Regions from separate parts of the Kitasatospora sp. NPDC058170 genome, predicted to be linked through region 2. Evidence: riboswitches for the same ligand, from Rfam matches in the RefSeq annotation. Region 2 holds a riboswitch; each other region holds the start of a gene.
The links. A riboswitch is a leader RNA that binds a small molecule or an ion and turns the genes downstream of it on or off. The one in region 2 is predicted to bind cyclic di-AMP.
Positions count from the first base shown of each region.

Region 1: it holds a riboswitch for cyclic di-AMP, as region 2 does, so the genes downstream of both, ACFVVX_RS24905 (peptidoglycan DD-metalloendopeptidase family protein) here and ACFVVX_RS03155 (M23 family metallopeptidase) in region 2, are expected to answer to the same signal.
Region 3: it holds a riboswitch for cyclic di-AMP, as region 2 does, so the genes downstream of both, ACFVVX_RS35955 (transglycosylase family protein) here and ACFVVX_RS03155 (M23 family metallopeptidase) in region 2, are expected to answer to the same signal.

Region 1 covers NZ_JBHVUV010000022.1:149,779-154,758, reverse strand. The annotation lists gene purB (adenylosuccinate lyase) at 1-133, shown strand, start outside; gene ACFVVX_RS24910 (MFS transporter) at 141-1,682, opposite strand; cyclic di-AMP (ydaO/yuaA leader) riboswitch at 1,993-2,152, shown strand; gene ACFVVX_RS24905 (peptidoglycan DD-metalloendopeptidase family protein) at 2,156-3,187, shown strand; gene ACFVVX_RS24900 (DUF2470 domain-containing protein) at 3,668-4,387, opposite strand; gene ACFVVX_RS24895 (MFS transporter) at 4,565-4,980, shown strand, end outside.
Region 2 covers NZ_JBHVUV010000002.1:61,206-66,185, forward strand. The annotation lists gene ACFVVX_RS03150 (hypothetical protein) at 1-868, shown strand, start outside; gene ACFVVX_RS03155 (M23 family metallopeptidase) at 972-1,832, opposite strand; cyclic di-AMP (ydaO/yuaA leader) riboswitch at 1,845-2,003, opposite strand; gene ACFVVX_RS03160 (YiaA/YiaB family inner membrane protein) at 2,249-2,539, shown strand; gene ACFVVX_RS03165 (alpha/beta fold hydrolase) at 2,671-3,498, shown strand; gene ACFVVX_RS03170 (TetR/AcrR family transcriptional regulator) at 3,575-4,144, shown strand; gene ACFVVX_RS03175 (SpoIIE family protein phosphatase) at 4,483-4,980, shown strand, end outside.
Region 3 covers NZ_JBHVUV010000052.1:22,122-27,101, reverse strand. The annotation lists gene eno (phosphopyruvate hydratase) at 1-1,179, opposite strand, end outside; gene ACFVVX_RS35955 (transglycosylase family protein) at 1,512-2,402, opposite strand; cyclic di-AMP (ydaO/yuaA leader) riboswitch at 2,408-2,579, opposite strand; gene ACFVVX_RS35950 (cytochrome P450) at 2,790-4,325, opposite strand; gene ACFVVX_RS35945 (SDR family NAD(P)-dependent oxidoreductase) at 4,482-4,916, shown strand.

The DNA.
Region 1 (4,980 bases), on a different contig from region 2:
CGCGCTGCTCGCCGACCGGCTGTCCTTCACCGGTGCGGCCGGTGCCCAGGTCGCCGAGGTGGTCCGCCGGATCGAGGCCGTCGCGGCCGCGTACCCCGAGGCCGCCAAGTACGCCCCGGGTGACATTCTCTGACGATTCGTCAGCCTGTCGAAGGCCCCGTCGCCGGTCCGGTGGCGGGGCCTTCGCCGTGCCGCGCCGCGAGGTGGCCCGGGTCCAGCGGTGGGCCGTTGGTGCTGCAGGTCCACTGGCAGTCCGGCTCGGCCACCGGGTGGTCCTCGGTGGCCAGCACGTTGCCCCGGACGGAGGTGAAGGCCACCACCGCGCCGGCGACCAGCAGCCCGGCGCAGATCAGCATCGAGGTGTGGAAGGCCGAGTCCACCGAGGCCGGGACCTGGTAGGCGTCGCCGCTCAGGCCGGCCAGTGCCGGCAGGGCGGCGACCGCGAGCAGGCCTGCCGCGCGGGCGGCCGCGTTGTTGACGCCGCTGGCGATGCCCGCGTGACGGACCTCCACCGCGGCCAGCACGGTGGCGGTCAGCGGCGCCACCAGCAGGACCATCCCGCAGCCCATCACGGTGACGGCGGGCAGGACGTCCGTCCAGTAGGAGGCGTCCGGCCCGATCCGCAGCATCATCAGCACGCCGGCCGCGCAGAGCAGCGGGCCGACGGTGAGCGGCAGCTGCGGCCCGATCCGCTTGCCCAGCCGGCCGGCCCGCGCGGACAGCGCCAGCATCAGCACGGTGATCGGCACCAGGGCCAGCCCGGAGACCAGGGGGGAGAAGCCCGAGACGATCTGCAGCTGGACGACCAGGAGGAAGAAGACGCCGCTGAAGGCCGCGTACACGCAGAGGGTGACCAGGTTGACGGCGGTGAACAGCCGGGAGGAGAAGAGGCCGAGCGGCAGCATCGGCTCCGCGGTGCGGCGCTCGACGGCGACGAAGGCCGCGCCGAGCGCGAGGCCGGCCGCGCCGGTCACCCAGACCCCGGGGGAGAGTCCGCTGCCCGCGGCCGTCAGCGCGTAGGTGACCGCGCCGAGGGCGAGCGCGGCCAGTGCGGCGCCGAGCACGTCGAACCGCCCGGTGGCGCTCTCGTCCCGGCTCTCCGGGACGTGCCGGGACGCGACCGCGACCACCAGGACGGCGAGCGGCACGTTCAAGAGGAAGATCCACCGCCAGCCCGGGCCGTCCACCAGCCAGCCGCCGAGGAAGGGCCCGATCGCGGCCGACACCCCGCCGAGGCCGGACCAGAGGCCGACCGCGGCCGAGCGGTCGTCCGGGTGGAAGACGGCCTGGAGCATCGCCAGTGAGCCGGGGGTGAGCAGTGCCCCGCCGATGCCCTGGACGGCCCGGGCGGCGATCAGCACCCCGATGGTGGGCGCGGCGGCGCAGGCCGCGGAGGCGAGTGCGAACCAGACCACGCCGAGCAGGAAGACCCGGCGCCGCCCGTAGCGGTCGCCGAGCGCCCCGCCGAGCAGGATCAGCCCGGCCAGGGTGAGCAGATAGGCGTTGAGCGTCCACTGCAGGGCGGCGAGCGGAGCACCGAGATCGGTGCCGATCCGGGGCAGGGCGACGTTCACCACCGTGCCGTCGAGCATCGCCATGCTGGAGCCGAGCACGGTCGCCAGTAGTACCCAGCGTCCCTGCGCGGTGCCCAGGCGCAGGGTGCCGGCCTCGGAGGTGGCCACGGCCTGATCGTGCGCCCCGGGGGCCGACGTGACAAGGCTCACCGGCGGTGTGTCGGCGGATGGCTTTCCGTGCGTGATCGCATGCGCACCGGTCATGAAATGGACGGAACGTGGTCGAACGATCGCGGGCGGTCAATGGATTGTGTGCGCACCGCACAGCCGATCATTCGGAGCGTCACGGTGCCCCCGGCTTTTGTTGCGGGTTCAAGAGATCGACATTGCTTCACCCGGACGGATGGGTTTTAGTTCAGCGACCGCCCGGCATTGGCCCGGGTGGCCACCGGGTGGAACGCCTAGTCCTGCCGCTGCCCGGTGGTACGAACTGAACTCTGTTCGGCAGGAGCGGGGGACCCAAAGGTAAGTCGCCGGACCGGAATTCACGGTCCGGCTTGGGGTGAAGCCGCACGTGCGGCCGGGCAACTCCAGCCCGAACCCGACAGCTCACCTCGCAGGCGTCGGAGAGGAAATACCCCATGCCCGCACAGGCTCGTCGTATCGCCCTGCCCCGCGCCGTCCGCATCGGTATCGCCACCGCCGTCACCGGCGCCGCGTTCGCCCTCCCGCTGGTGACCACCATCAGCGCCCAGGCCCACACCGCTCCGGCCGCCAAGACCGAGCAGACCAGCACCTGGACCGGCGCCACCAGCGTCGACGCCACCCCGGCCGCCGCGCAGCAGGCCGCCCCGGCCGCGGCTCCGGCCGCCGCCCAGGCCGACCAGAGCTACAAGGTCGTCGGCGGGGACACCCTGTCGAAGATCGCCGATGCCAAGAACGTCGAGGGCGGCTGGCAGGCGCTGTACGAGCACAACCGCTCGGTCATCGGTGCCAACCCGAACCTGATCTTCCCGGGTCAGCACCTCGCGCTGGCCGCCAAGGCCGCCGCCGCTCCGGCCGCCGCCGAGGCCGCCAAGCCGGCCGCTCCGGCCGCCAAGCCGCAGACCTCGCAGGACTCGGTCAAGCCGGCCGCGAAGGCCGAGGCCCCGAAGCCGGTCCAGGCCGCCAAGCCGGCCCAGGCCCCGGCCACCAAGCCGGCCGCCCCCGCCGCGAAGCCGGCCGCCCCGGCCGCCACCCCGGCCCCGGCCGCCGTCGCCAGCACCTCCGGCTACGTCTCCCCGGTCGCCAACCCGAAGCTCGGCACCGCCTACGGCGTGGCCGGCTCGATGTGGTCCTCCGGCCACCACACCGGCGCCGACTTCGTCGCCTCCACCGGTACCCCGCTGCGCGCCATCGCGGCCGGCACCGTGGTGAAGGCCGGCAACGGCGGCGCCTACGGCAACGAGGTCGAGATCAAGCTCGCCGACGGCAAGTACGCCCAGTACGCGCACCTGTCCTCGATCGGTGTCTCGATCGGCCAGACCGTGACCGCCGGTCAGCAGATCGGCCTGTCGGGCGCGACCGGCAACGTGACCGGCCCGCACCTGCACTTCGAGATCCGCACCGGCTCGGAGTACGGCTCCGACATCGACCCGATCGCCTACCTGCGCGCCCACGGCGTCAGCATCTGATCGGTCGCCCCCGCTGACCGGTCGGCTCCGACCGGTCGGCCCTGATCGGCCGCTTTCGGGCGGCCCTCGGAGCACCGCTGGATGCGGGGCGAACGACCTCCGGGATGGTCATGTCGGGTGACCGCTCGACCGGGGAATCGCCGCACCACAGCGGCACCACGGGCGCGGGACACGCCCAGGCCGGCCCGGTTCGCGAACCTCCTTCGCGAGCCGGGCCGGCCGCTGTCGTTTCCGGGTGCGTTCATGTTCGGCGTGACGGTCCGTCATGTCCTGATGCCTGTAAGCCTGTCCGCCCGCTCATCGGCCGGACAGGACCTAGTGCCGCGTCAGGCAACTTTTGCCCGTCAAGGAGCGGCGTCCGGTGCGTGCTATCGGCGTGCCGGCCGGAAGTCCTCGTACTGGACGTACTTGGGCTTTCGGCCGGTGCGGCGAGAGTGCGTGCCGGGCGTCGTGACGGGGCGAAGGTTGCCTGACGCGGCACTAGTTCCGGTGGGCGGGCAGCCTGTTGTGGGCGACGGTGAGCAGCTGGTGTACCTGCAGGCCGAAGTCCTCGGTGTCCCCGGCGGGTTCGGGGAAGACCAGGCGGACGTCGCGGTGGCCGTGCTGGTGGTCCAGGCGGAGCACCAGGCCGTACCGGTCGAGGGCGAGCGGGCGGACGTCGGGGCGCTCGGCGAGCAGGTTCGGGTCGAGCAGCCGGGTCAGCACGGCGAGCGCGTCGGGGTGGTCGTCGGCCAGGTGGGTGAGCAGCCCGGCCTCGTAGCGGGCGAGCGGGTCGGGCGCGGCGAGGGCGAGGTCGGCGCCGGTGAGCGCGGTGGTGCCGTACGGGGTGGAGAGCACGGCGTGTGCGACGTCCAGGCGCAGGTGGACGCTGAGGCCGTCGTCGGTGAGGTGGGCGAGGTGGAGGCGGCCGGCCAGGGAGACCCGGCCGCGCACACGGTCGCGGACGGCGACCGGGGCGATGTCGGTGAGGTCCAGGACGACGGCGAGTCCCTCGGTGGCGCGGGCGGCGGCGACGGTGAGCGGCGCGTCGAGCGGCGCGCACATGCGCAGTCCGGCGCCGTGCACCGATACCGGGGTGTCGAGTTCGTGGTACTCGCCGCAGGCGCGGACCACCACGGAGGAGGTCGCGGTGAGCAGGCTGCAGACCCGTTCGGCGGCGGTGGGTTCGGGCGCCTCGACGTCGGTGGGGCTCTGGCTCATGACGACCTCCAGTCAGTTAGGTGAGCCTAACCTAATGACTGGAGAGGGTGAGGGCAAGGCGCCACGGTGAATGTGCGGGTGGGGATATGGCGCGCTTGCAAGTATCCGGCGTCCGGTCGTATTGTCGACGCTGGTAGTTGCGTACGCAATCATCCTGCTCTGGAAAGCGGTCCCCTCATGCCCCTCGCGCTCCTGGCGCTGGCGATCAGCGCCTTCGGCATCGGCACCACCGAGTTCGTGATCATGGGCCTGCTGCCCGAGGTCGCCGGCGACTTCTCGGTGTCCATCCCCACCGCCGGCCTGCTCATCTCCGGCTACGCGCTCGGCGTGGTGGTCGGCGGCCCCCTGCTCACCGTCCTCGGCACCAAGGCCCCCCGCAAGGGGATGCTGCTGGCGCTGATGGGCCTGTTCATCGTCGGGAACCTGGTCTCGGCCCTCGCCCCCGCCTACGGACTGCTGCTCGCCGGCCGGGTGCTCGCGGCCTTCGCGCACGGCGCGTTCTTCGGCATCGGCTCGGTGGTGGCGGCCGACCTGGTCGCCCCGCACAAGCGGGCCGGGGCGATCGCCCTGATGTTCACCGGCCTCACCGCCGC
Region 2 (4,980 bases):
AGAAGAAGACCTGCGGCTCGCCCCGCGCACCAAGGCCGCCGAGCTGCTCGCCTGGGCGGGGGCGGAAGGCCGCGACCCGGTGGGCGGGGCGCCGCTGCGGACGGTGCTGGCGTTGCTGGAGCTGGGCGAGGGCAGGATGCGCGACGGCTGGCCGGAGCTGACCTCGGACGCGGTGGAACAACTGCTGGTCGAGCGGCTGTACCTGTACGTCCAGCCCGAGCCGGAGCAGGACCCGTTGGCGTACGGCCAGGCGGTCCGGCTGCTGGTCGACCACCAGCGGGCGGCGAAGCGGCTGAACGCCAAGCGGCAGGAGCGGCTGCACGCCGAGGCCGAGTGGCAGGGCGAGGTGGCGACCGGTCTGCTGCGCCGGGCCGACCTGGTGACCTGGCCGCGGCTGTACGCGCTGCTGCTGCACGCCGCCGGGGTGGACGTGGCGGACGAGGCGGCGGTGCGGGCCTGGCTGGAGGCGTTCCGGGAGCTGGCGCCGCAGGAGCGGTCGGCCGCGTACGCCGCGCTGGCCGAGGCCGGGTGGCTGGACGAGCTGGACGACGAGGGCTGGGGCGAGGCCCGGGTGCTGACGGTCGGGATGGCCACCGACGGCGCCCGGCGGCTGCTGGAGCAGGGCCTGATGCGGCGCAGCTACCGCAACCTGGCGGCGCTGAACGCGCTGGGCCGCCCGATGCCGGACGAGCTCGCCGGGGACTTCGGCGCGTTCGAGGAGGCCGCGGTCGAGGTGGCGCTGGACCTGCTGGGCGAGTGGACGGTGCCGGGGCTGGCCCGGCTGCTGGTGGCGGACTTCCCGGAGCTGGCGCCGGAGCCGGGGCAGGAGGAGATCGACGCCTATCTGGCGCGGCTGCCCCAGGAGTAGCGCGAGGCGCCCCGGTCCGCGGTGGACCGGGGCGCCTCGACCCGACGGGCTGTCGGCCCCGGTGTCAGGGCCTGCTGTCAGGGCCTGACATCGGGGCGTGCGGTCAGGGAGTGATGCCGCGCTGCTCGAACCAGGTCTCCGGGTCGACCGGGGCGCCGCCACCGGGGCGGACCTCCAGGTGCAGGTGCGGACCGGTCACGTTGCCGGTGGCGCCGACCTTGCCGATCTGCTGGTTGGGGACGACCTTGCCGGAGCCCTTGATGATCGAGGAGAGGTGGCAGTACCAGATCTCGGTGCCGTCGGGCAGCGTCTCGACGATCCGGTAGCCGTACGAGCCGGACCAGCCGGCCGAGGTGATGGTGCCCTGGCCGACCGCGTACACCGGGGTGCCGGTGTCGGCGGCGAAGTCCAGGCCGGTGTGCAGGTGGGCCCAGTAGGAGGCGCTCTGGCCGTAGTGGGCGGAGAGGTTGTAGTCGCGCACCGGCAGGTTGATGGCGGCGAGCTTGGCCTTCTCGGCGGCCTCGGCGGCCCGCTTGGCCTCCACCTGCTGGGCGGCGCGCTTGGCCTCCGCCTCCTTGGCGGCCTGCAGGCGGGCGGTCTCGTCGGCGGCGGTGCGCTGGCTGTCGGCCTGCTGCTGGATGCGGGCGGCGAGCGCGAGGCCGGGGTCCGCGGAGAGGGCGACCGGGGCCTCGTCCGGGGTCTCGATGGCGGGCGCTGCGGCCGGGGTGGCGGAGGCGAAGCCGGTGGCCCCGAGGGTGGCGGCGACGGCGGTGACGCCGAGCAGCGGCGCGGTCCCGCGGGTCTGGCGCGGCATCCGGTGCCGGTTGGTCTCGACGGGCTGCGGGGCATGCTCGTCGGCCGGGCCGCCGTAGCCGCCGCCGTGGGCGGGCGGCCAGGGGTGGTCGAGCAGTTGGGTGCCCGAGCCGGAGCCGGGCAGGTGTGCCGGAGAGTGCGTCGACGCCACGGAGGCGCGCTCCTTTCCTTCCTTCGCGCCTACCGGGTTAGCTGACGGGTTCGGAGCAGGAAGGTCTCCTACGGCCGGGCCTGGGCCTGGCCGATTCACCCCAAGGAACATGGTTCCCCGGCTCCCTGACCTGCCCGGAGGCGGGTCGTCGGGATTAGGCGACGGCGCACGGTGCCGTCTGGGTACGGCGTTGCCGACCGCGCTGCGTTATCAAACGTTAATCCTAGGAGCCTCTGATTCCAAGCCATCCGGATGGCACGAATCGAGACCGCCCGGGCAGTACGTGACCTGATGGGCGATTTGTGAGGCTTGAGCGCAACTGACACTACCGAACGTGATGGGGCGTCAACGAACGGACCCCCGGTTGAGTACTTCTACTCATGTGCGGCCGCCCCGGGCGCCGCCATCCTGGCGCCATGAACGCACCCGTGCAGTCGCGCACCACGTCCGCGTACTACATCCAGGCCGTCCTGTCCTTCGCCCTGTCCGGCGTCGCCCTCGCGATCGGGATCGCCTACCTCCCGGTCGACGCCTGGACGCGGGCCTTCCTCGGACTGGGGCTGCTCTACACCGTCACGTCCTCGTTCACCCTGGCCAAGGTGATCCGGGACCGGCAGGAGACCAACGAGATCGTCACCCGGGTGGACCAGGCCCGGCTGGAGAAGCTGCTCAGCGAGCACGACCCGTTCAAGGTGGAGGGGGTCTGAGCCGCCGCGGCGTCCGGCACGTCCGAGAGGACTTCGGGTCGACAGCTTGACGGCTAAGGCTATTAGCCTTAGCTTTATGGCTATCGGCAGAACCCGCCGATGACGCGCACGGCGGACCGAGGAGGCCCACGATGACCGGCTCCACCACCCCCACCACGCAGTTCCTCGACGTTCCCGGCGGCCGGCTGGCCTACGACGACACCGTGCAGGGCGACGGCGCCCCCGTCGTCCTGCTGCCCGGGATGCTCGACAGCCGGGCCGCGTACCGGCACCTGCGCCCGCTGCTGGCCGCCGCCGGCCGCCGGGTGATCACCATGGACCTGCGCGGCTTCGGCGAGTCCTCGATCGCCTGGGACGACTACTCGCCCGCCGCGATCGCCACCGACGTCCTCGCCCTGCTCGACCACCTGGGCATCGAGCGCGCCGTCCTGGCCGGCAACTCGTACACCGGCGCCACCGTGGTCAAGGTCGCCGGGGACGCCCCCGGGCGGGTCGCCGGGATCGTCCTGCTGGACGCCTTCGTCGAGAACCTGCCGCCGAACGCCCTGCAGCGTGCCGCCTTCGGCGTGATGGGCGCACTGCTGGTGCACTCGCCCGCCTTCTGGGGGCTCTACCAGCGCAGGATGGCGTACCCGGGCGCCAAGCCGGCCGACTTCGACGCCTACGTCGACGGGCTGGTCTCCGCACTGCGCACCCCGGGCCGCAAGGCCGCCACCCGCGGCTACGTGCACGGGGACTCCGCGCCGACCGGCTGGAGCGCGGCCGTGCACTGCCCGGCACTGGTCGTGATGGGCAGCAAGGACCCCGACTTCCCCAAGCCGGAGCTGGTCGCCAACCGGCAGGCCGCGGCGCTGCACGCCCGCAAGGTGATGATCGAGGGTGCCGGGCACTACCCGATGGCCGACCAGCCGCAGGCCACCGCCGACGCGCTGCTGCCCTTCCTCGCCGAACTGGTCTGAGCAGCCCCCGCCCGCGCCCGCGCACCTGCCGCGCACGCCCCCGCCGAGCCCACTTCCCCCCGTACGGAGACCGCGCATGCCCCGAGTCGGACTGACCCCCGAGCAGGTCGTCGACCACGCCCTCGCCCTGATCGACGAGCTGGGCCCCGAGGCCCTCACCCTGGCCGCCGTGGCCGGCCGGGCCGGCGTGGCCACCCCCTCGCTGTACAAGCACGTCAGCGGCGGCCTCGCCGAGCTGCGCCGGCTGATCGCCGTCCGGGTCACCCAGGAGCTGGCCGACCGCCTCGCCGAGGCCGCCCTCGGCCGGGGCGGGGACGACGCCGTCGCCGCCGTCCTGCGCGCCTACCACGGGTACGCCACCGAGCATCCGCACCGCTACTCCGCGCTGCCGCAGGCCCCGCAGCCGGACGACGAGCTGACCCGGGCGGCCGCGCGGCTGGTCGGGGTGATCGTGGCGGTGCTGCGCGAGTACGGCCTGGGCGGCTCCGAGGCGATCCACGCCGCGCGCACCGTCCGCTCGCTCGCGCACGGCTTCGCCTCGCTGTCCATCGGCGGCGCCTTCCAGCTCTCCGAGGACCTGTCCACGACCCAGGACCGGCTGATCACCGTCCTCACCAGCGGCCTCCGCAACTGGCCCCGGCCCTGACCCGCCCGGCCTCCGCAGCCGGCCCCGGCCCCGACCCGCCCGGCCTCCGACGGAACCTGTGGTGTGTTTCGAACTGGAAATCGGTACCAATCGGGCGGGGCGGGTTAGATTGGCCCGGCTGACAGGTGGTCACGACCCGCGACGGCCCGCCGGCCCGAGGTGGAGGTCGACGTGCCCGAACCGAGCCCGGGGCCGCGCCGACCGCGCCGGGCTCTGCCCGGCGGGGCCCCCGGGCGCCGGAGCGGAGTCACCATTCACCGACATAAGAAATAAGGTATTAAGAATTAAGGACCCGCTAGGACACCCACCCCCTCGGAGCGGAAAGGCCGGGTATCCCGATGGACCTGACCTCGCCGTGGCTCCCCCCCTCCGAGGACGAGAGCCGGACCCCGCGGAGCAGCCCCACCGCGCGCACGGCGATGCGCTGCGTGCGCTTATTGCTCGGGTGCACCACCGCCGCCGAACTCCTCGGCACCGTCCTCGCCGAGGGTCCGGGCTGGATCACCGGCGAGGGCTCCGCGTTCTACCTGCTGGACTCCGCCGGAATGCTCCGGCTCGCCGCCTCCCACGGCCTGCCCGACTGGGCCCATGAGCGCTACGGCGTCGTCGACCCGGCGAGCGACCTCCCCGCCGCGATGGCGCTGCGACTGCGCCGCCCCTACCTGCTCAGCCCCGAGCGCACCAGCGTCGACTACCCCAACCGCAACACCGGGATGGGCACCGGCATGGTCGCCATCATCACCCTGCCGATGATCGTCGACGAGCAGCCGCTCGGCGTGCTCGCCCTCGCCCTGGCCCACCGGGGCACCGTGCCGCGCCGCGACCTGGACGTCCTG
Region 3 (4,980 bases), on a different contig from region 2:
GGAGCGGGCCGGGGCACCGGTCTTGATCTGGCCGCAGTTGGTCGCGACGGCCAGGTCGGCGATGGTGACGTCCTCGGTCTCGCCGGAGCGGTGCGACATCATGCAGCGGTAGCCGTTGCGCTGGGCCAGCTCGACGGCGTCCAGGGTCTCGGTCAGCGAACCGATCTGGTTCACCTTCACCAGCAGCGCGTTGGCGGTGCCGGTCTCGATGCCCTTGGCCAGGCGGGCCGGGTTGGTGACGAACAGGTCGTCGCCGACCAGCTGGACCTTGTCGCCCAGCTTGACGGTCATGGCCTTCCAGCCGTCCCAGTCCGACTCGTCCAGCGGGTCCTCGATGGAGACCAGCGGGTACGCGGCGACCAGCTCGGCGTAGTACTCGATGAGCTCGGCGGCGGAGATCGCCTTGCCCTCGAACTGGTAGGCGCCGTCCTTGTAGAACTCGGAGGCGGCGACGTCCAGGGCGAGCGCGATGTCCTTGCCGGGCACGTAGCCGGCCTTCTTGATGGCCTCGGTGATGAGGTCCAGGGCCTCGCGGTTGCTGTCCAGGTTCGGCGCGAAGCCGCCCTCGTCGCCGAGGCCGGTGGACAGGCCGCGCTCCTTCAGCACGCCCTTGAGCGTGTGGTAGACCTCGACGCCCCAGCGGACGGCCTCGGAGAAGGACTCCGCGCCGATCGGGGCGATCATGAACTCCTGGATGTCGACGTTGGAGTCCGCGTGCGAGCCGCCGTTGAGGATGTTCATCATCGGGACGGGCAGGACGTGCGCGTTCGGGCCGCCCAGGTAGCGGAACAGCGGCAGGTCGCTGGCCTCGGAGGCGGCGTGCGCGACGGCCAGCGAGACGCCCAGGATGGCGTTGGCGCCGAGCGAGGACTTGTCCGGGGTGGCGTCCAGGTCGAGCATGGCCTGGTCGATCAGGCGCTGCTCGGTGGCGTCGTAGCCCACCAGCTCCGGGCCGATCTGCTCGATGACGGCCAGGACGGCCTTCTCCACGCCCTTGCCGAAGTAGCGGTTCTTGTCACCGTCGCGGAGCTCCAGGGCCTCGAAGGCCCCGGTGGAGGCACCCGACGGGACAGCGGCACGGCCGGTGCTGCCGTCGTCGAGGCCGACCTCGACCTCGACCGTGGGGTTGCCACGCGAGTCGAGAATCTCACGGGCTACGACGACATCGATGGACGGCACGAGGCATCTCCTAGCGGAAGCAGGGGTCCGGCTGACGGTGGTGCTGTCGGCGGGACGATTGCGGAGTCGTTACGAACCAGAGCCTAACCGCACGGGCTCCCAGGGCCACGTCGGCCTCGGTCCCGTCTCAGCGTGTGGCCTGGCTACCCACCGGTAGTTCACCTGGTTGCCCCATGGGATGCACCCAGAGGCGGACGAAGGGGGCCGAACCCGGCCCCCTTCGTGACGCCGCGTTCGCGCTTGCGGCATTCGCGGCCGCAGCGCCGGCGGTTGCGCTGCCGCGGGTGCGAGTACTACCGCGGGTGCGGGTGCGGCCGGCCGGGGTGCGGGGGTCAGCCGAGGGTGAGCACCTGGCCGGGGACGATCAGGTCCGGGTCGCCGCCGACGGTGCCGCGGTTGCCGTCGTACAGGGCCTGCCAGCCGCCGGAGAGGTTCTGACCGGCGGCGATGGTGGACAGCGTGTCGCCGGACTGGACGGTGTAGCCGTGACCGCTCCTCGGCGCGGCGGCCTGGGCGGCGGGGGCGGCCGCCGGGCGGGCGCCCTGGTTCCCGCCCTGGTGCCCGGCCTGGCCGGCGTACTGCTGGTAGACGCTCTGGTGGCTGGTCCAGTACCAGGCGCCGTTGTTCTGGTACCAGAACACCTTGGCGTCGGCGTCCCAGCCGGACTGGCCGGAGGGGCCGGGGGCCTGGGTGTACTGCTGCACCGGCTGCTGGGCTGCGGGCTTCTGGGCGGCCGGCTTCTGGACCGGCTTGGGGGCCACCGGCTGCTGGGCGGCAGGCTTCTGAACCGGCTTCGGGGCGGCGGGGCCGGCGTCCGTCGAGGTGTCGACCGAGGCGGGCGCGCCACCCTTGCTCAGACCGGCCTTCTGCGAGCAGACGGGCCAGGCGCCCGGGCCCTGCGAGGCGAGGACCTTCTCGGCCACGGAGATCTGCTGGGCCTTGCTGGCCTGGTTGGCCTGCGGGGCGTAGGAGCCGCCGCCGTACGCCTTCCAGGTGCTGGGGGTGAACTGCAGGCCGCCGTAGAAGCCGTTACCGGTGTTGATGCTCCAGTTGCCACCGCTCTCGCACTGCGCGACCGCGTCCCAGGTGGAGACGGGGGCCGCCGAGGCGCCGGTGGCGGAGAGGAGCGGCAACGCGAGTCCGACGCCCGCCACGCCCGCGACGGCGATGGCCTTCTCGGTCTGGGTGCGACGACGGTGACGGCCAGTTCCAACGAACAGCATGAAGGTGTCCCTCTCCGCACGCCTGCGAGGTGAGCTGTCGGGTTCGGACCGGGAGGTGGCCCGGCCGCGTCGCGCGGAAGGCTGTCAGCCCGCGCGGGCGGCTTCACCCCAAGCCGTGGGGAACGGCGCTAAACCTGGGTCCCCCGCCCCTGCCCAAGGGTCTGGTCGGTTTCCCGTGATGCGGCGGGCAGGATTCGGCGTTCCGCACACGAGGTCCGCAGCTGCGAACTCCAGGGAGAGTAGACAGATCCTCACATCAATCACAAGCTCATATCGCAGATATCACATGGAAATTACGACGCGTGGCCGATCGCCTACCAACGGAGCCGGTATGTCCGGATTGATGGCGGTTCAGATCGGCCACGCAGGCGTACTGGCGACTCCCCGTCAGCGCGTCGAGGTCTCGGACCGGGTTTCGGACGGGGTTTCGGACGGCGTGTCGGCCGATGCGTCGACCGGGATCTCCGGTGTGAATTCCACCGGCAGTTCGCGAAGCCCCCGCATGATCAGACCACCCCGCCAGCGCAGGTTCTCCGGGCTTTCGGCGAGCCGCAGATCGGGCAGCCGGGTGAACAGGGTGGACAGTGCGGCGCGTCCCTCCAGCCGGGCCAGCGGGGCGCCGATGCAGTAATGGATGCCGTGGCCGAAGCCCAGGTGCGGGTTGTCGGCGCGGGCCAGGTCGAGGGTGTTCTCGTCGGCGAACCGCGCCGGGTCCCGGTCCGCCGCCGCGAGCACCACCAGCACCGGGTCGCCGACCGGGATCTCCACCCCGCCGATGGTCAGCGGGCTGGTCGCGAAGCGCCAGGTCGCCAGCTCCACCGGCCCGTCGTAGCGCAGCAGTTCCTCGATACCGGTATCCAGCAGGCCGGTCTCGCCGCGGGCGATCGACCCCTGCAGCAGCGCCCGCTGGTCCGGGTTCCGGAACAGCGCGTACATGCCGTTGCCGATGAGGTTGATGGTCGTCTCGAAGCCGGCGAACAGGAGCACGAAGCACATCGCCGCGGCCTCGTTCTCGGTCAGGTGCTCACCGTGGTCGCTGGCGCGGATCAGGCCGGAGATCAGGTCGTCGCCGAGGTCCGCCCGCTTGCGGTGGATCAGGTCCGCCAGGTACGCCCGCATCCGCTTGACCGCACGCGCCACCCCGCCGCGCGGGCCCCCGCCGTGGCGGATCATCATCCCGGCCCAGTCCCGGAAGTCGTCCTGGTCCTCGGGCGGCACGCCGAGCAGGTCGCAGATCGCGTAGATCGGCAGCGGGAAGGCGAACTCGTGGATCAGGTCCGCCGAGCCGCGCTGCGCGAAGCCGTCGATCAGCCGGTCGGTGAGCTGTTGCACCCGGGGCTCGAACTCGGCGACCCGGCGCGGCGTGAACGCCTTCGACACCAGGCGGCGCAGCCGGGTGTGGTCCGGCGGGTCGATGTTCAGCAGGTGGGTCATCAGATCGGCCTGGCGCTCGCCCGGGATGCCGACCCGTCCGGTGCGGTGCGCCTGCCCGCTGTGGTGGGCGGGGTTCTTGGAGAGCCGGCTGTCGGCGAGGGCCTGCCGGGCGTCGACGTACCTGGTCACCAGCCAGGCATCCACCCCGCTCGGCAGGGTGGTGCGGTGCACCGGCGCGTGCTCGCGCAGCCATGCGTACGCCGGGTACGGGTCGGCGGCGAACTCCCACGTGAAGAGCGGGGGGCGGGGAGTGTCGGAGGTGGCGGCCTCGGAGGTGGCGGCCTCGGAAGCATCGGAGATAGAGGTCTCCGAGGTGGGGGGCTCCGAGGTGGGGGGCTCCGAGGTGGGGGCGTCCGAGCTGGGGGCGTCCGAGCTGGGGGAAGCGGAGACCGGGCAGGCGGGGGCCGGGGAGACGGGCGCCGACGGGCTCGGCTGGGCCTGGCTCGGCCGGCCCCCGCTCGGCTGGTCGGAATCGGGCTGAACTGGCATGCGACGACCGTATCCGGTGGATGATCGACGATCGTGAGGCGTGAGCCTGGTCACCTGAGGGGTAATCCCTGTTGCGGAGGGTCAGGACCTGCCTACGATCCTCCGACGGAAATCGTGGGCGCCGGTGCGGAGTCGCCCACCAGGGAGGAGCCCAGCATGCGGGTAACCGGGGCGGTCGTGGTCATCGCCGTACTGGAAGGCGGGTCGGGTGCCGACCTCGCCCGCCGCTTCACCGCCGCCGGCACCGCCGGGGCGCTCATCGCCGACCAGCGGGTCGGCATCGCGGAGGACCTCGCCACCGAGCTCGACCGGCCGGGCTGCCCGGTCGTCGGCGTGTCCGCCGACATCCGGCGCCCGAGCGACGTCGCCGCCCTGGTCGACACCGCCGAGAAGCACCTCGGCCCGATCGACCTGTTCTGCGTGGCCGGGCCCGAAGGCGAGCGGATCATCTCCCTCGCCGACCTGCCCGCCCACCTCGACCTGGAGCGGCTCGTCGAGCTGGTCGCCCTGGTCGGCGAGGCGATCGGCGAGGTCATCGGCCAGGTCGTGCCGCAGCAGCGCCGGTCGGTCGAGGACCGGGCCGCCGTCTAGTCCCTGCCCGGTCACGCCCTGGGGTGCGCCCTCAGGGCGTGACCTGCGCCGAGGGAGCACCCCA